One region of the Citrobacter sp. Cm046 genome, then DNA from elsewhere that is predicted to be linked to it. Evidence: predicted binding sites of a transcription regulator. Region 1 holds the regulator's gene; each other region holds the start of a gene.
What was found. Region 1 encodes PurR, which represses purine synthesis genes. Its sites were predicted from a motif close to CANGCAAACGTTTGCNTG; they were not measured.
Positions count from the first base shown of each region.

Region 1 (6,737 bases):
TGAGGTAATAACTGAACATGCGTTTAAAACGCTCAGTATAATTATCGGCAATCTCCGGCCAACTCTCCATGAAACGCTCATGCCAGGCCATCAACGTGGTATCGTAATCCGCACCAAAATTGTGCCAGTCCTCCATCACAAAATGTGACTCGCTGGCGTTGGCAATCTGGCGTACCGATGGTAAACAACCGTTCGGGAAGATGTATTTGTTAATCCATGGGTCAACGTTATTGTCAGTTTTCTTAGAACCGATACTGTGCAGCAAAAACAGACCATCTGGCTTTAAATTGCGATCAACCACGTCAAAGTAGGTGTTGTAGTTTTTTGGCCCCACATGCTCAAACATACCGACGGAGACAATGCGGTCAAAGCGGTCGTTCAGGTCGCGGTAGTCCTGGAGTAAAATAGTAACGTCCAACCCTTCACAGCGCGCCTGCGCCAGTTTCTGTTGTTCCGCTGAAATCGTCACGCCCACCACACTCACGCCGTATTGTGCTGCCATAAACTGGGACAGGCCTCCCCAGCCGCAACCAATATCGAGCACGCGCATTCCTGGCTTCAACTGCAGTTTCTCGCTAATCATTCTGAGCTTCGCCTTCTGGGCAGCTTCCAGGGTGTCGGCATCTTTCCAGTAGGCGCAGGAATACTGCATATAGGGGTCGAGCATGCGGGTAAAGAGATCGTTGCCAAGATCGTAGTGCTCTTTGCCGACAACCCACGCGCGCTTTTTAGTCTGTAGATTAAACAGACGCGCCGTTGCGATACGGAGAGTATCTTTGAAATGGCGGGGGAGTTGGCTTTCCAGATCTGCGCGTAAGACTTTGGTAAAAAACATATCCAGACGATCGCATTCCCACCAACCATCCATATAGCTTTCACCTAAACCCAGCGACCCTTCCTGCAGGACACGTTTGAAAAAAACGGGGTTTTTAACGCGAATATCCGCTGGCGCAGCACCATTAATCGTAATGCCCGCACGGCTTAGTAATTCATTGGTGATTCGGTACCAGTTATCATCCGGTACGCTGACGTCTTCTATACACGATGAACTCATAGCTTCTCCATCACTGGTCGGTGATCAGAACCTTAAAACAGCGTAGACGCTTTTTTGGTCTTGTGAGAAATTTCACGGAATTAATCCGTAATCTATTATCCGACGTAGAACAGAGGAAGGGAGAACCCCTTGCCGAAAAGACCATCCGTGGAAAAACGGGAACAACCTTGTTCCCGTTAACACAGAATAATTATCGTAATTTTAACAACTGGAAATCAGTATAGGCCTGAATATTTGGTGATTCAACCGAAAATTGTTAGCCAGCTAATTAATTTATGACGGTTATTAATGTGACTCACCATGTGCAATCTGAGAGCCCTCATTCGCCAGGGAATCATTCTCTTTTTGCGACTGCATTTTATATCCAAGCGCAGCCAGGAACACCGTTGACAGCATTACGCTGGTGGTTGTGAGCAACGGAGTACTGATTAACCACGACACCACAAGGCTTGCCAGGAAGCATAAACCCAGTTGTAGCGTGTTCTGCATCGCCGCTGCGCGTCCTGTTGCCTGCGGGAAAGGACGTAGTGCCTGAGCGACGACAATCGGATAGATCGCGCCGTTCGCTATCGCCATGACGCAGAATGGGATCAAGATTTCGGCCAGTGCAACGTGGTGAATAAAACCGGTTGCCCATGTGGCAATAACGCTGATTGCATACAGGATCAGTAGCCATGGCAGCAACTGGCTACCCTGCCATTTTTGCAGTGCGGCGCGGCAACCGTACCCGCCGATCAGGAAGGCGATAGTTTGTGGAACATAGCTCAGTCCAATTACTGCCGGGCTATAGCCCATCTCGCTCAGGATAAACGGTGAGCCGGTCAGCCATGCGAAAAAGCTCGCAGAACATGCCGCATAAATCAGTACATTTCCACGGTATGTTTTAGAACGCAGTAGCGTCGCGAACGTCAACGCGTCCTGACTATCGTCACGCGCATTTGCTGTCGGTTTTAACCGCAGGGCAGGCAACATCAGGATCAAGGTAATCGCAAACAGGGTGGCAAAAATGGCCTGCCAGGAAAAATGTACCAGGATCCAGCTACCTAATAAGGGCGCGAGGGCAGGTGATAAGCCGACCAGAGGCATAATGGTGGCAAAGATACGGTTAACTTTTTGCGAGGGATAGTAATCGGTAACCAGCGCCTGCCAGATTACTGATGCGGCACAAACGCCGACGGCCTGGACGAAGCGCAGCACCAGCAAGCCGGTGGCGTTTTCAACCCATAGCATCCCCAGACTACCCAGGGCGAAGATGGATAATCCCAGCAATAAAATTGGCTTACGACCATAGCGGTCGGAGAGTGGCCCCCACAGAAGCTGCGCAACGGCAAAACCGGCTAAGAACAAACTAAGGCTGGCGCTGACGGCAGACGCAGGGGTTTGCAGATCGGACTGAATAGCAGCAAAGGCGGGCAAATACATATCCGTTGCCAGAAAGCCGAGCACGCTAAGACCGGCCAGCCAGACTAAAAACCCTTTTCCAGGTTGCATCATCATTTCTCTTTTTAAGCAGTAAAACAGTGTCGCAGAGTGTAGTGAGTGAAATTCTCGCTGTGAAACGCTAATATTTGTTTACTGATTTCAAAATTTTTGTAGGCAGACTATGTGGTCGGAATATTCACTTGAAGTCGTTGATGCGGTTGCGCGTAACGGCAGCTTTAGTTCGGCTGCGCAGGAGTTGCACCGTGTACCTTCGGCGGTAAGCTACACCGTTCGTCAACTGGAGGAGTGGCTTGCAGTTCCGCTTTTCGAGCGACGTCATCGGGATGTGGAACTAACACCCGCAGGGGCGTGGTTTTTAAAAGAAGGTCGGTCTGTTATCAAAAAAATGCAGATCACTCGCCAGCAATGTCAGCAAATCGCCAACGGCTGGCGAGGGCAGCTCGCGATTGCAGTCGATAATATTGTGCGACCGGAACGCACCCGGCAGATGATTGTGGATTTCTATCGTCACTTCGATGATGTGGAACTGCTGGTTTTTCAGGAAGTGTTTAACGGTGTCTGGGATGCGCTATCGGATGGTCGCGTCGAACTGGCGATCGGTGCAACGCAGGCGATTCCGGTGGGGGGACGTTACACGTTTCGTGATATGGGAATGCTGAGCTGGAGTTGCGTGGTGGCGAGCCATCACCCGTTGGCTTCGATTCCCGGGCCATTAAGCGATGACACGTTGCGCAACTGGCCGTCGTTGGTTCGTGAAGATACTTCGCGCACGCTACCGAAACGAATCACATGGCTGCTGGATAACCAAAAACGTGTCGTGGTACCGGACTGGGAATCCTCTGCTACCTGTTTATCGGCTGGGCTATGTGTGGGCATGGTGCCAACACATTTTGCTAAACCGTGGATCGATAGCGGTAAGTGGGTTGCTTTGCAGCTGGAAAACCCTTTTCCTGATGCCGCATGTTGTCTGACCTGGCAGCAAAATGATACGTCGCCAGCACTGCTCTGGTTGCTGGACTACCTGGGAGATAGCGAAACGCTGAATAAAGAGTGGCTACGGGAGCCGGAACAGGCTCCCGTATAACAGGTTTAACGACGGTAATCGCGGAATGGGCCGTCGGCAACGGAGCGACGCTCCACCAGTCGAGGGTGGACCTCAATAGATTGCGACTCTTCGCGCTTGTTTACGATACGGTCTAACAGCATATTGAAGGCAGTCTCACCTAACGAATCTTTCGGCTGGTGAATCGTGGTCAACGCTGGCGTGAAGAAGCGGGCGTTGCGCACGTTGTCATAACCGATCAACGACACATCCTGCGGTACACGCAAACCCATCTCGTCAGCGGCGCAAAGAGCACCCATCGCCATGATATCGCCACCGCAGAAGACGGCAGTCGGACGATGCGACTGGGAGAGGATTTGCTGCATGGCGCGATATCCGGATTCTGGTTCAAAATCGCCCTGTACGATCCAGTTTTCAGGTACTTTAATCAGCGCTTCTTCCATCGCTTTCATAAATCCTGCCAGGCGTCCGGCGCCGGTGTTGCGCTCCATAGGGCCTGGGATCACGCCAATCTCGCGGTGGCCGCGTTCTACCAGATATCGACCCGCCATATAACCGCCTTCGAAAGCGTTATCAATGACCGTGTCGGTAAAGTCGGCTTTCGCTTCGCCCCAGTCCATGACGACCATCGGAATATGGCGATACTCTTCGAGCATGGAAAGCAGTGATTCCGGATACTCAGAACACATTACCAGTAAGCCATCGACGCGCTTTTGCGCCATCATTGAGAGATATGCCTGCTGCTTTTCGAGGCTATTCCATGCGTTACCCAGAATCAGCGTGTAGCCTTTCTGGAAACAATTTTTCTCAACGGCTTCGATAATTTCCGCGAAATAGGCGGCTTCGCTGCTGGTCGCCAACAAGCCGATCGACTTGGTGTGATTCACCTTCAGGCTGCGCGCAACTGCGCTGGGAGAGTAGTGCAACTCTTTAATGGCTGCCCAGACTGCATTACGCGTTTCTTCCGCGACAAAGCGCGTCTTGTTAATTACATGTGATACGGTTGTAGTGGAAACGTTTGCTCGCTTCGCTACATCTTTAATTGTTGCCATTACATCTCACTCCAGACCATATCCTAAGCTCCTGAGAATACTCCAGGTAAACGTTTGCCTTTACACACCCTTAACGCAACGTCAGAGTTGCGGCACGCCGGGAAAACGACACGGAACGTCAGGAAGGGGTCAATGGCCGGTACGCTAATCAAGTAAGCGTGGAATTTTGTCTGATCTTAACGAAAAGGGGAAGAGTTAAAAGCATTTATCAATATAAATCGTGAGAGATTTTTGCGTTCAAGTATGCAAAAATGCGCAATATCACTTTTTGTGTGGGAATAAAAAGGAGAAAACTTGATGAGCACCGATCTGAAATTTTCGTTAGTCACCACCATTATTGTTCTGGGCCTGATTGTAGCAAGTGGTTTGACCGCAGCACTGCATTGATTTACTCCGAGGGAGAGCAATCTCCCTCATCCCTTCAGCACGTTTTTCCCGTTCTATTATTTGCGAATTTGCAAAAGTCTTTTGCAAATTTGTTAACTTTATTATTTTTGCGATCAATGTCATGCTTTTGGCTCTTATTACGTGTCGTGCCACGGCTCGACGTTATGGAGTCGAAGTATGAAAATAAATTATCCGTTACTGGCACTGGCGATTGGTGCGTTCGGTATTGGCACGACCGAATTTTCTCCTATGGGATTATTACCCGTCATTGCCCGGGGTGTGGATGTCTCGATTCCTGCTGCCGGAATGTTAATCAGCGCATATGCGGTTGGCGTGATGGTGGGTGCTCCGTTGATGACATTGTTGCTTTCTCATCGTGCGCGCCGTAATGCGCTTATTTTTCTGATGGCGATATTTACACTGGGTAATGTGCTTTCGGCAATTGCACCGGATTACACCACTCTCATGCTTTCACGTATTTTGACCAGTCTTAATCACGGCGCTTTTTTTGGCCTTGGTTCTGTTGTGGCGGCGAGCGTGGTGCCAAAACACAAGCAGGCCAGCGCGGTTGCTACCATGTTTATGGGCCTAACGATCGCCAATATTGGCGGTGTCCCTGCGGCAACCTGGCTGGGCGAGACCATCGGCTGGCGAATGTCATTCTTGGCAACTGCGGGTCTGGGCGTGATTGCGATGATCAGTCTGTTCTTCTCGTTACCTAAAGGCGGGGCAGGAGAGCGTCCTGAAGTGCGTAAAGAACTTGCGGTGCTGATGCGTCCGCAGGTTGTCTCGGCGCTACTGACCACCGTATTGGGAGCAGGTGCGATGTTTACGCTTTATACCTATATCTCACCCGTTCTGCACAGTATTACCCATGCCACACCAGCATTTGTCACCGGGATGTTGGTGTTAATTGGCGTTGGTTTCTCTATTGGTAATTATCTTGGTGGTCGGCTGGCAGACAAGTCGGTCAACGGCACGCTGAAAGGCTTTTTATTACTGCTGATGGTCATTATGCTGGCAATTCCATTTCTGGCGCGTAATGAGCTGGGAGCGGCTATCAGTATGGTGGTCTGGGGCGCGGCGACGTTTGCGGTAGTCCCGCCTTTGCAGATGCGCGTGATGCGCGTTGCCAGCGAAGCGCCAGGATTATCTTCATCGGTTAATATTGGGGCATTTAATCTGGGCAATGCCCTCGGGGCTGCGGCTGGTGGCGCAGTGATATCCGGTGGGTTAGGTTATAGCTTTGTGCCGGTGATGGGGGCGATTGTGGCGGGGCTGGCTTTGCTGCTGGTCTTCATCTCAGCGAAAAAACAGCCTCAGGAAGCGTGCCCGACTGCAAATTGACACTAAAACGCAGAAGGGGATCCCTTCTGCGTTGTCATTTTTATGCTGCGAAGTTTTTCGCAACAAACTCCCAGTTTACCAGCGCCCAGAAATGCTCCAGGTAGCCAGGACGTGCATTGCGATAGTCGATGTAGTAGGCGTGTTCCCAGACGTCAACGGTCATCAGAGGTGTCGCATCGGTGGTCAGTGGTGTACCTGCGTTAGAGGTGGAAACGATAGCCAGTTTGCCATCCGTCCCTTTTACCAGCCAGGTCCAGCCGGAACCGAAGTTCTTAATTGCGGCATCGGTGAATTGCGCTTTGAAGTCTGCGAAGCTGCCAAAGGATGCAGTAATGGCTTCGGCCAGTTTTCCGGTCGGTTCGCCACCAGCGTTTGGTGCCAGACAGTTCCA
Region 1 is NZ_JAOWGP010000037.1:9,040-15,776, reverse strand. It holds gene cfa (cyclopropane fatty acyl phospholipid synthase) at 1-1,054, opposite strand, end outside; gene punC (purine nucleoside transporter PunC) at 1,340-2,545, opposite strand; gene punR (DNA-binding transcriptional activator PunR) at 2,658-3,581, shown strand; gene purR (HTH-type transcriptional repressor PurR) at 3,587-4,612, opposite strand; gene cydH (cytochrome bd-I accessory subunit CydH) at 4,910-4,999, shown strand; gene OGX98_RS08790 (MFS transporter) at 5,177-6,346, shown strand; gene sodB (superoxide dismutase [Fe]) at 6,387-6,737, opposite strand, start outside.

Region 2 (6,737 bases), on a different contig from region 1:
AATGCGTATTTACAGGGCGGACAAGCCAAAGAGGCCGCAACCATCCTCAATCGTTATACGTTTAACAATAAAGATGACGCTAACGGCTGGGATTTGTTAGCACAAACGGAAGCTACCTTGAATAACCGCGATCAGGAGCTGGCGGCACGTGCGGAAGGCTATGCCCTGGCGGGGCGTCTTGACCAGGCCATCTCTATGCTCAGCAGCGCAAGCTCGCAGGTGAAACTGGGAAGCCAGCAACAGGCCAGATATGACGCCCGTATCGACCAGCTACGCCAGTTGCAAGAGCGTTTTAAACCGTATACGAAGATGTAACAGGAAAACACAATGTCAGACGCGATTAAAATCTACCATAACCCACGCTGCTCAAAGAGCCGCGAAACGCTGGAGTTACTGAAGTCCAACGGTGTAGAACCGGAAGTGGTGCTTTATCTGGAGACACCTGCTGACGCAGCAACCCTGCGTGAACTGCTGCAGATGCTGGGAATGTCCAGCGCTCGCGAATTAATGCGCCAGAAAGAAGATCTCTACAAATCACTTAACCTGGCGGACAGTAGTCTGAGTGAAGATGTGTTGATTGAGGCGATGGTGAAAAACCCGAAATTGATGGAGCGCCCGATTGTGGTGGCAAACGGTCAGGCGAGAATTGGTCGTCCGCCGGAGCAAGTACTGGAAATCATCGATTAACATCAAATAACACCGCAGCCTTTCCGGTTGCGGTGCTTACAGTTTTAAAATCTCTTTGACGAACGGAATAGTTAATTTGCGCTGAGCGGTGATCGATGCGTGGTCGAGTTGATCAAGTGTCATAAACAAAGTGCGCATTTCCCGATCCAGTCGTTTTAACAGAAAGCGCCCCACATCTTCCGGAAGTTCGAACCCGCGTAATCTGGCACGTAGTTGCAAAGCCTGAAGCTTGTCTTCATCCGAGAGCGGCTGCAACTTATAGATTTGCCCCCAGTCCAGGCGCGAAGCAAGATCCGGTAGTCCCAGATTCAGCTGTCTTGGCGGGCGATCGCCGGTGATCAGCAGCCGGGTTTTCCCTGACTCAAGAATACGGTTGTAGAGATCAAAAATAGCCATTTCCCACAGGGAATCCCCGGCAACGCATTCGATGTTATCAATACACACCAGTGACAGATGCTCCATACCGTCAAGCACTTCCGGTACGAACCAGGTACGTTTGTCCAGTGGTACATAACCTACCGCATCGCCGCGCTGAGACAACTCGGCGCATGCTGCATGCAGCAAATGGCTACGGCCCGCGCCTTCGCGCGACCAGAGATAGATATACCCGCTATGTTCCTGACGCAGCACGTTTTGCAGTGCAGCCAGTAGAGAGGAGTTATCCCCCGGCCAGAAACTCGCGAAAGTTTCATCGTCAGGAAGATAAAGTGGCAGAGAGAGCTGTGCCGGTGTGTTCAGAGATACCTCAACCCAGGATTTCATAAAATCGCGTTGAGTTTACCACAGAAATACGTCGTGATAGAACCGGGCAGCGTCGCTGCCCGGTCAAAGACTTAGTGTTGCGGGGTGTCTTCTGCATCTTTGGCGTCGAGGACAACTTCCTCCGGACGCAGCAAGCTAATCGCTTTGAAGATCAGGCTCAGGCATACGCCGACAATGGTCGCCAGTGCCATCCCTTTCAGTTCAGCGGCACCAATGTGAACCTTTGCACCACTCACGCCGATGATCAAAATAACCGACGTTAGGATCAGGTTTTGCGCTTTGTTGTAATCAACTTTAGATTCGATCAACACGCGAATACCAGATGCGCCGATAACTCCGTACAGCAGCAGCGACACACCGCCCATCACCGGTAGCGGGATAATCTGAATCGCGGCAGCCAGTTTACCGACGCAGGAGAGCAGAATGGCAAAAATAGCCGCACCGCCAATAACCCAGGTACTGTATACACGGGTAATGGCCATCACGCCGATGTTTTCGCCGTAAGTGGTGTTAGGCGTGGATCCAAAGAAACCGGAGATCACCGTCGACAGACCGTTGGCGAACATCGAGCGATGCAGTCCAGGATCGCGAATCAAATCTTTTTTCACGATATTGGCCGTTACCACCAAATGCCCTACGTGTTCAGCAATAACTACCAGTGCCGCAGGCAGGATGGTCAGAATGGCAACCCATTCAAAGCGTGGTGTGTAGAAGGTCGGCAGAGCAAACCAGTGAGCCTGAGCAATCGGCGTGGTATCCACAACGCCCATCACAAAGGAGAGCGCATAACCCGCCAGTACACCAATCAGAATGGGGATAATGGCCATAAAGCCACGGAACAGTACTGAACCAAAAACAGTTACCGCCAGCGTTACCATAGAGATAATAATTGTTTTGGAATCTGGCATTTGCCCCTCTGCAGGAAGCAAACCAGCCATACCAGCTGCAACGCCAGCCAGTTCCAGACCGATAACGGCAACGATTGCGCCCATGGCCGCAGGCGGGAACATCACATCCAGCCAGCCGGTCCCTGCTTTCTTAACGATGAAAGAAACCAGGCAGAACAGAACGCCGCACATAATAAAACCACCGAGCGCCACTTCATACCCAAGCGGTAGCAACAGCAATACCGGAGAAATAAACGCGAAGCTGGACCCCAGATAGGCAGGAATTTTGCCTTTACAAATGAAGAGATACAGCAGTGTACCAATACCGTTAAACAGCAGGACAGTTGCCGGGTTGATATGAAACAGGACAGGCACCAGTACCGTTGCACCAAACATGGCGAACAGGTGCTGCAAACTAAGCGGGATCGTCTGTAAAAGCGGCGGTCTTTCACTCACCCCGATAGCACGGCGCGTCATAGTGTTTTCCTCTGAGTGTTGTTTGTTATTAGTGATTAGGTTGTTTTATTCAAAAAAAAGCCGACTCTTAAAGTCGGCTTCTTTTTATTTATTCATTTACTTAGTACCAAAAATCTTATCGCCAGCATCGCCGAGTCCCGGAATAATGTATCCTTGCTCGTTCAGCCCCTGGTCGATAGATGCGGTATATAGCTCAACATCCGGGTGCGCTTTTTCCAGTGCCGCGATACCTTCCGGTGCGGCTACCAGCACCAGTACTTTAATGCTGCTGCAGCCCGCATTTTTCAGCAGGTCGATGGTGGCGATAACGGAACCGCCAGTGGCCAGCATCGGATCGACGATCAGCGCCATACGCTCATCAATATTAGAAACCAGCTTCTGGAAGTACGGTACCGGCTCCAGAGTCTCTTCGTTACGGTACATGCCAACTACGCTGATACGCGCACTCGGAACGTTTTCCAGTACGCCTTCCATCATACCCAAGCCCGCACGCAGGATTGGTACAACAGTGATTTTTTTACCTTTAATTTGGTCTACTTCAACCGGGCCATTCCAGCCTTCGATGGTTACCTTTTCGGTTTCCAGACCAGCGGTTGCTTCATAGGTCAGCAGGCTGCCAACTTCCGAGGCGAGTTCACGAAAGCGTTTAGTGCTGATGTCATTTTCACGCATCAGTCCCAGCTTGTGTTTGACGAGTGGGTGTTTGACTTCCACGATCTTCATACTCTTCTCCTTTCCTCAGACGAGTGGCAACCACAAAAAAAATCGCCGGATTATACCGCTTTTCCTCTCTGGCGCAACACTGCATACGCTTGATATGGATCAACCAAAGTCATTTGCGTTCGGGAGATGAGTATAAAACAAGGCCACAGTCTTGACGGAAAATAGTATCAATATATTGAATTATATAAGCATTATCTTCTGGTCTGTATGACGTATTGAAGCCACAAAAAAGATTTTCTGAATATTGTTCATCAGACTCACACCCGTTAACACGTATCCAGCATCGTCGGGTTGCGGTTTATTGTGCTATTGAAAAGGTCAAACGCTGAAAAAAACAGCAGAAAAAAGTCGTTGCAGAGCAGGCTCGCAAACGTTTGCTTTCCCTGTTAGAATTGCGCCGAATTTAATTGCTACCGCAAGTTAACGCGTGGGGACCCAAGCAGTGACCGATAAAACCTCTCTTAGCTATAAAGATGCCGGTGTTGATATTGACGCAGGTAATGCTCTGGTTGATCGAATCAAAGGCGTAGTGAAGAAAACTCGTCGCCCGGAAGTTATGGGTGGATTGGGTGGCTTCGGCGCGCTGTGCGCATTGCCGCAAAAATATCGTGAACCTGTACTGGTTTCCGGCACTGATGGCGTAGGTACAAAACTGCGTCTGGCAATGGATCTAAAACGCCATGACACCATTGGTATTGACCTGGTGGCGATGTGCGTTAACGACCTCGTGGTTCAGGGCGCTGAACCGCTGTTTTTCCTCGATTACTACGCTACCGGCAAACTGGATGTGGATACCGCTGCCAGCGTGATTAACGGTATTGCTGAAGGATGTCTGCAGTCTGGTTGTGCGCTGGTCGGCGGGGAAACCGCTGAAATGCCGGGGATGTATCACGGCGAAGATTACGACGTGGCCGGCTTCTGCGTTGGGGTAGTAGAGAAATCAGAAATTATCGACGGTTCAAAAGTAGCTGATGGCGATGTGCTGATTGCACTCGGCTCCAGCGGCCCACACTCCAACGGTTATTCCCTGGTGCGTAAAATCGTGGAAGTCAGCGGTTGTGACCCGGAAACGACCGAACTGGAAGGAAAACCACTGGCCGACCACTTACTGGCGCCGACACGCATCTATGTGAAATCCATTCTGGAACTGATCGAGAAGGTCGATGTGCATGCTATCGCACACCTGACCGGCGGCGGTTTCTGGGAAAATATTCCGCGCGTACTGCCAGATAACACGCAGGCGGTCATCGACGAATCCTCATGGCAATGGCCAGCCGTCTTCAACTGGCTGCAAACCGCAGGTAACGTCAGCCAGCACGAGATGTATCGTACCTTCAACTGCGGCGTAGGTATGGTCATTGCCTTGCCGGAAACTGAAGTGGAAAAAGCACTCGCCCTGCTGAATGAGAAAGGTGAAAACGCTTGGAGAATCGGTATCATCAAAGCTTCTGATTCCGAACAGCGTGTGGTTATTGAATGAAAAACATCGTGGTGCTCATTTCCGGCAACGGAAGCAATTTGCAGGCGATAATTGACGCCTGCAAACAGAAAAAAATCAATGGCACCATACGTGCAGTATTTAGTAACAAGGCCGACGCGTTCGGCCTTGAACGTGCACGAGAGGCAACTATTCCGGCACATTCGCTGGAAGCAGGCCAGTTTGCCAGCCGAGAAGCATTCGATCGGGAACTGATAAAAGAGATAGATGCTTATGCACCGGATGTGGTGGTGCTGGCCGGATATATGCGCATCCTCAGCCCGGCATTTGTCGACCACTATGCCGGACGCTTACTCAATATCCACCCTTCCCTGTTACCTAAATATCCCGGCCTGCATACCCACCGTCAGGTGCTGGAAAACGGTGATGAAGAACATGGAACCTCCGTTCATTTCGTGACCGATGAACTCGACGGTGGCCCGGTTATTCTGCAAGCGAAGGTTCCGGTTTTTGACGGTGACAGCGAAGATGATGTTACTGCCCGCGTTCAGGCGCAGGAACACGCCATTTATCCGCTGGTGGTGAGCTGGTTTACCGACGGTCGCCTGAAAATGCGCGATAACGCGGCCTGGCTGGACGGCAATCGCCTTTCACCACAAGGCTATGCCGCTGACGAATAAAAGTCCCTCACATGGCCGGATAGGACGCAATGATGTCACCATCCGGCCATGAAGCCCCAGCTTGCCCGATGGCGCATCTACTCTTCCCCTTTCTCTTTGCTACCAGACGGTTTATTGTCATACTTTTCTGGCACAGTTGGACATCTGAGAGCAAAGCTCGCCATAATAAATCGGTAGTGTCCCGTGAATGAAACGGAGTAAAAGTGGTAATGGGTCAGGAAAAGCTATACATCGAGAAAGAACTCAGCTGGTTAGCGTTCAATGAACGTGTACTCCAGGAAGCTGCTGATAAATCAAACCCGTTGATTGAACGGATGCGTTTCTTAGGCATCTATTCCAATAATCTTGACGAGTTTTACAAAGTTCGTTTTGCCGAACTGAAGCGCCGTATCATTATTAGCGAAGAACAGGGTTCAAACTCCCACTCCCGCCATCTGTTAGGCAAAATCCAGGCCCGCGTATTGAAAGCCGATCAGGAATTTGACGGCCTGTACAATGAATTACTGCTGGAGATGGCACGCAACCAGATCTTCTTAATCAATGAACGCCAGTTATCAGTGAATCAACAGAGCTGGTTACGCCATTACTTCAAGCAATACCTGCGCCAGCACATCACGCCGATCCTGATTAACCGCGAGACAGATTTAGTTCAGTTTTTGAAAGACGACTATACCTATCTGGCCGTGGAGATTATTCGCGGCGATACCATTCGTTATGCTCTGCTGGAAATTCCGTCCGACAAGGTTCCCCGCTTTGTGAATTTGCCGCCGGAAACGCCGCGCCGCCGCAAACCAATGATTTTGCTGGATAACATCTTACGTTATTGCTTGGATGATATTTTCAAAGGGTTCTTTGATTACGATGCGCTGAATGCCTATTCGATGAAAATGACCCGCGATGCCGAATACGATTTGGTGCACGAGATGGAATCCAGCCTGATGGAACTCATGTCATCCAGTCTGAAGCAGCGTCTGACCGCAGAACCCGTGCGCTTTGTGTATCAACGCGATATGCCGAATGCGCTGGTTGAGGTTCTGCGTGAAAAACTGACCATTTCTCGCTATGACTCGATAGTTCCCGGTG
Region 2 is NZ_JAOWGP010000043.1:432,647-439,383, forward strand. It holds gene bepA (beta-barrel assembly-enhancing protease) at 1-315, shown strand, start outside; gene arsC (arsenate reductase (glutaredoxin)) at 328-687, shown strand; gene OGX98_RS17845 (DnaA inactivator Hda) at 724-1,425, opposite strand; gene uraA (uracil permease) at 1,521-2,813, opposite strand; gene upp (uracil phosphoribosyltransferase) at 2,910-3,536, opposite strand; gene purM (phosphoribosylformylglycinamidine cyclo-ligase) at 3,979-5,016, shown strand; gene purN (phosphoribosylglycinamide formyltransferase) at 5,013-5,654, shown strand; partial or broken gene ppk1 (polyphosphate kinase 1) at 5,864-6,737, shown strand, end outside.
Region 2: purM (phosphoribosylformylglycinamidine cyclo-ligase) is a predicted target of PurR. The motif match lies at 3,900-3,917, and genes of this name have one in related genera.

Region 3 (6,737 bases), on a different contig from region 1:
GCCGCTAACGCAGTTTCTGCTCGGTAATACCATCGGACCGATTGCGGCTTCGGTACCGCTTTCTGTTGCGGCAATTGCGTTCTATGCCCGGCTGGTGGACAGCGCGCTGCGTGAGGTTGATAAAGGAATCATTGAAGCGGCAGAAGCCTTTGGCGCCAGCCCGATGCGTATTATCTGTACGGTTCTGTTACCGGAGGCCAGCGCGGGCCTGCTGCGTGGACTGACGATAACGCTGGTGAGTTTGATTGGATACTCCGCAATGGCCGGAATTGTTGGCGGCGGTGGCGTTGGCGACCTGGCTATTCGCTTCGGTTATTACCGTTACGAAACCCAGGTGATGATTGTCACCGTGGTGGCACTGATTATTCTGGTGCAGGTCGTACAGGTATTTGGCGACTGGCTGGCGAAACGTGCCGACAAGCGTGACAGGCATTAATACGCGCTAATAACAGGCCGGGCAAGCGTAGCTAAGCCCGGCATGCGAATTCTATTACTGCGTCTGAACCCAGTCGGCAACCTCCTGCCATGTGCCGCGAAAAATAATTTTTGCGGCTTTCTTTTCCAGCTGATAGCGATACATCGGATCGTAATATTCGTTGAGTAATGGCACCAGCCAGCCCATGTGACCATCGGTACCGCCATTAGTCTGCTGTTCCGTCAGAGCAACATCGAGCAATGCGGTGAGCTCTGCGAAGCGTTGTAACCCAATACGACGGCGAATAGCGAACAGACCGTGGTGCAGATATTCGCTGTACTCTTGCCAGCCCTGGGTTTCCCCATAAGCTTGCGTAAAATCGTGGTGCATGCGCACAAAATACTCTTCACGAAGCCGCTCGAGACGTAGCTCAAAGGGATCTTCCACTACCGCAATAGACGCCTGGCTCATGCGTTCACGCAAGCATTCGGGCAAATGATTGGCACCAATCATGCGGCCTTCATCTTCCAGCACCCAGCGATGCAGGTCCTGACGGCTATCGGTTTTCAGCATCTCGACTGCCAGCAGATTTTCAAAACTGGCCTGGCTCAGTTGGGGTTCTACCGTGCGACCAAAAGAAGAGCCGCGATGGTGCGCCAGACCTTCGAGGTCCACGCCGTTCGGCTGCAGTTGCACCAACTGCGTTTTACCGCTCCCGGTACAGCCGCCAATTAAGATGATGGGTTTTTGTACCAGTTCTTCGGTCACTTGCATCGCCGCCTGCCGAAGCGCTTTATACCCGCCTGCTATCAATGGGTAATTGATGCCGGATTCGCGCAGCCATTGCTGCACAATATGCGAGCGCTGACCGCCGCGCGCACAGCATAAATATCCCTCAGGATGTAGACGACAGGCATCTTGCCAGGCTTTCATCCGCTGTTGACGGATGTCACCACTGACAAGTTGATGCCCAAGCGCGAGTGCCGCTTCCGGTCCCTGACGCTTGTAACAGATGCCGACCGCGGTACGCTCCTCGTTATCCATTAAAGGCAGGTTAATTGCGCCAGGCATGGCACCTTGTTGAAATTCGACGGGCGCGCGTACATCGATTAAAGGCGTACCGGCGAGCAGAATCGCACGATAGTCCGTTCCATCGTTCATGTTGAATCCTGAAAATACAAAACAGCAATGGAGGGGATTTTACGCGCTGATAGAGGGAGTGGGGAAGGATAAGATCCTTTCCCCGACATTTTATGTGTTACTTCAGCTTACTTTGCGCCCAGATAATCCCACTGGCGTATTCCGGCGGCAGAAGGGGAATGAGTGCTTCCAGCGTTGCGCTCAGGCGAGCGGTATCGCTGTCCGTCAGGTTCAAGTGACCGACCTTACGGCCTTCGCGCACCTCTTTGTCATACCAGTGCAGGTGCACCAGTGGCAACTTCAGCCAGTCGTAGTTCAGGTCAGTACCGATAAGATTCACCATGACCGAAGGATTGTTCACTACCGGCGTGGGTAATGGCAGGTCGGTAATGGCGCGCAGGTGCAGTTCAAACTGGCTGATGCTGGCGCCGTTTTGCGTCCAGTGCCCACTGTTGTGTACGCGCGGGGCCAGTTCGTTAATCAGCAAGCCTTCCGGGGTGATGAAACACTCCATCGCCATTACGCCGACATAGCCCAACTCCTGCATAATGGCGGACAACATCGCTTCAGCCTGTTCCTGCTGTTTCGCATTGGCTTGCGGAAATACCACGCTGGTACGCAGAATGCCGTCCTGATGCAGGTTATGGGTCAGCGGATAGAAGACTGTGCTGCCGTCATGAGCGCGAGCGCCCACCAGCGACACTTCACCTGAGAAGTTTATGCCTCGTTCGACAATGCATTCGCCGTAGCAGTCGTCTGGAAGTTGTTCAGTTTCATTGACGCGTAAACGCCACTGACCACGACCGTCGTAGCCGCCGACACGACGCTTCACGATTGCCAGTTCACCCAGTTTGTCGAATATTGCAGACCACTCGCTATTATCCGCCAGCAGTTGCCACGGCGCGGTCGCCAAACCGAGCTTGTCAAAAAGCTGCTTTTGCGTCAGACGGTCGGCAATAATCGGGAACACATCGCGGTTAACAAACGCCGGATGGCGGGCCAGCTCGCGAGTGAGTGCGGTTTCCGGCCAGCGCTCAATTTCAGCGGTAATCACGCTTTGCTGAAAGGGGACGGCCGCAGGTTCGGCATCCAGGCCAACGGGCCAGACTGCAATGCCCAACGGCTCGCCTGCCTGACGCAACATGCGTCCTAGCTGACCGTTACCAAGTATGCAAACCTGCTTCATGCCGCACCTCGCGGGTCCGGGTTCTCCAGCACCTCATCGGTTTGCGCTTTACGCCAGTCGATCAGACGCTGGTGTAGCGTTTTATCGTGGGTTGCCAGAATTTGCGCCGCCAGCAGTGCCGCATTTGCTGCGCCCGCTTTGCCAATCGCCAGCGTGCCAACCGGAATGCCGCGCGGCATCTGCACGATGGAATAGAGGCTGTCTACGCCGCTCAGGGCAGCACTTTGTACCGGAACACCTAAAACAGGTACCAGCGTTTTCGCCGCAATCATGCCAGGCAGATGTGCTGCACCACCTGCACCGGCAATAATCACCTGATAGCCGTTCTCTTCTGCGCTCTCGGCGAAGCTGAACAGTTTATCGGGGGTGCGGTGAGCAGAGACAACTTCAACGTGGTGCGGGACATCCAGGATTTCGAAGATTTCGGCGGCGAACTGCATGGTAGTCCAGTCGCTTTTGGACCCCATCACGATGGCGACACGCGCCGGATTATTGCGGGAAGACATGCGTCTTAAAACTCCTGTGGTGCGAAACACACTGCTTTCGAGGCGAGAGAGAATAGCATGATATACAAGCAAGGAAAACGGTTGCGCAGCGAAATGTTAACGCCTGGATGTAATCCCCTGGAGGGTTTACTGGGAGATTTTTCATGGTCAAACAGACCGTTACGCTGGGCTGTAGGGAAGTGGCAGATTTTCGATTATTGAAGCATTGGGTTTTGTTATTAGCCGCCGGTCAAAGTGCGTTTCTTCGTTATGTCGGCGAGGAGCGTTCATATATCGGTGGCTTAGTTACTTCTTTCCACTCTTTTTTGAGAAGCGCGTAGATAAAGGTGTCATCGTGGGGCGCGAAGCGGACATTCTCCAGCGGTATCGCTGACAAAAGTAGCAGTGCTAAAGATACCGACCCTGTAAAAACAATTTTTTATGAATAGTGCAACCTGCGGATCGTTCTTTCAGTCGCTCACACGCCACCATGCCTTGATAACACAATTTCGTATTTGGCATCCATTCGCATTCACCGAATGTCGGTACGATAATTCTGCTATTCAAATTGAGCACAGGATCACATTTAATCGCCTTATTACGGTTCAGCATGTTGAACAAGGTATATTTTCCACTACACAATGCCGATATCATTTATTCCAATAGCAAGAGGGAGCCATTATGGTTCGCAAAGGGTGTAATTCATTAGTCCGTGCTGAAAAAATATTAACCCATATTGCGTGGGTAGGTGTGGCGAGTTATATGGAATTATTAAAAAAATTTCAGTATCCCAAAAGTAGCCTGCTTAATTTACTGAATGTGATGGTGGAATGTGGTTTCTTAATTAAAAATAAAAATGGCCATTATTCACTGGGGATAAAAAACTACGAACTGGGATGTCAGGCACTGCACCGCCAGAATATTTTTGAAGTGACGAAGCGGCCAATGCAGGAGCTGTCGTTGAAAAGCGGCCTGGTTTGTCATCTGGGCGCGATGGAGAGCTATTCTGCTATCTATCTTGACAAGATTGAAAGCCCGGATTCGGTGCCGACCAGCAAAAGCTGGATTGGCAAAAAACTTGAATTACATATTACCGCACTGGGTAAGGCGTTATTGGCCTGGAAAACGAGAGAAGAGTTGGATTATTTTTTAGATGCTCTTACGTTGACTCCACATACGCGCAATACATTTACTGATAAAAAATTATTTCTGGAAGAACTGCAAAAAACGCGGCTTCGGGGATGGGCCATAGATAACGAAGAATCGACCTATGGTGCAGTATGTTTAAGTATGCCTGTATTCAATATGTATAACCGGGTTAATTATGCGATCTCGCTATCAGGCGATCCGGTGGTTTACTCAGGAAATAAGATCGACGGTTATCTGGAACTGCTCCGAAAGTGTGCCGGGCAAATATCATATGGACTGGGATACATAAGCGAAAATGAATATTTACGAAAAGGAAATTGAAGTAATGAAAAAATTCAGCGGCATTATTCCACCGGTATCCAGTACGTTTCATCGTGACGGAACCATTGATAAAACGGCAATGCGCCAGGTTGCCGACTTCCTGATTAATAAAGGAGTCGACGGGCTGTTTTACCTTGGCACCGGTGGTGAATTTAGCCAGATGAATACCGCCCAGCGCATGGCGCTCACCGAAGAAGCCATATCCGTTGTTGGTGGGAGGGTTCCTGTATTGATTGGCGTCGGTTCGCCTTCCACTGATGAAGCGGTCAAATTGGCGCGGCATGCCGAATCCTGCGGTGCTGACGGTGTCGTCGCCATCAACCCTTACTACTGGAAGGTCGCGTCACGAAATCTTGACGACTATTACCAGCAGATCGCTCGTAGCGTCACTTTGCCGGTAATCCTGTACAACTTTCCGGATTTGACGGGCCAGGACTTAACCCCGGAGACAGTGAAACGTTTGGCCTTGCAAAATGAGAATATCGTTGGCATCAAAGACACCATCGACAGTGTCGGTCACTTGCGCACGATGATTAACGCAGTTAAGTCAGTGCGCCCGTCGTTTTCTGTATTTTGCGGCTATGACGACCATTTACTGAACACCTTGCTGTTAGGGGGGGACGGCGCGATTTCAGCCAGTGCTAACTTTGCACCGGAACTCTCCGTTGGTATCTACCGTGCCTGGCGCGAAGGTGATCTGGCAACCGCCGCCAACCTGAACAAAAAGCTACTGCAACTGCCATCTATTTACGCTCTGGAAACGCCGTTTGTCTCGCTAATCAAATACGGTATGCAATGCGTAGGGTTACCAGTAGAGACTTATTGCTTGCCGCCAATTCTTGAGGTGTCAGAAGAAGCCAAAGAAAAAGTCCATGCACTGTTGGTTGCGCAGGGTATTTTACCGGTCTGAGGAGAATCTCATGTCTGTACGCAATATTTTTGCTGACGAGAGTCACGATATCTACACCGTCAGAACGCACGCCAATGGCCCTGATGGTGAACTGCCGCTGACGGCGGAGATGTTAATCAACCGCCCGAGTGGGGATCTGTTTGGTATGACCATGAATGCCGGAATGGGCTGGTCTCCGGATGAGCTGGATCGGGATGGTATTTTACTGCTCAGTACGCTCGGTGGCTTACGCGGCGCAGACGGTAAGCCTGTTGCACTGGCGCTGCACCAGGGGCACTACGAGCTGGATATCCAGATGAAAGCGGCGGCTGAGGTTATTAAAGCGAACAGTGCCTTGCCCTATGCTGTGTATGTCTCCGATCCTTGTGATGGACGCACGCAGGGCACGACCGGGATGTTTGATTCGCTACCGTACCGTAACGATGCCTCAATGGTGATGCGCCGTCTTATCCGCTCTCTGCCCGATGTGAAAGCAGTCATTGGCGTGGCTAGCTGTGACAAGGGGCTTCCGGCTACCATGATGGCACTCGCCGCGCAGCATGATAAAGCGACGGTATTGGTGCCTGGTGGTGCGACGCTACCTGCAAGAGATGGGGAAGATAACGGTAAGGTGCAGACCATAGGCGCACGCTTTGCTAATGGTGAGTTATCACTACAGGACGCACGCCGTGCCGGCTGCAAGGCCTGTGCCTCATCCGGAGGTGGCTGTCAATTTCTGGGTACTGCCGGGACATCGCAGGTTGTGGCCGAAGGATTGGGGCTGGCGATTCCGCACTCAGCATTGGCCCCTTCTGGTGAGCCGGTGTGGCAGGAGATCGCCAGAGCTTCCGCAAGGGCGGCGTTGAACCTGTGCCAGCAAGGCATTACCACCCGGGAGATACTCACCGATAAAGCGATTGAGAATGCGATGACTGTCCATGCGGCGTTTGGCGGCTCGACAAACCTGCTGCTCCACATCCCGGCGATTGCCCATCAGGCAGGCTGCCATATCCCAACCGTTGACGACTGGATCCGCATCAATAAGCGGGTGCCCCGACTGGTGAGTGTGCTGCCCAATGGCCCTATTTACCACCCAACTGTTAATGCTTTCATGGCGGGCGGTGTGCCGGAAGTGATGCTGCATTTGCGCAA
Region 3 is NZ_JAOWGP010000036.1:311,258-317,994, forward strand. It holds gene OGX98_RS08135 (methionine ABC transporter permease) at 1-436, shown strand, start outside; gene mnmH (tRNA 2-selenouridine(34) synthase MnmH) at 491-1,576, opposite strand; gene purK (5-(carboxyamino)imidazole ribonucleotide synthase) at 1,674-2,741, opposite strand; gene purE (5-(carboxyamino)imidazole ribonucleotide mutase) at 2,738-3,247, opposite strand; gene OGX98_RS08155 (IclR family transcriptional regulator) at 3,908-4,696, shown strand; gene OGX98_RS08160 (dihydrodipicolinate synthase family protein) at 4,701-5,606, shown strand; gene yjhG (xylonate dehydratase YjhG) at 5,617-6,737, shown strand, end outside.
Region 3: purE (5-(carboxyamino)imidazole ribonucleotide mutase) is a predicted target of PurR. The motif match lies at 3,318-3,335, and genes of this name have one in related genera.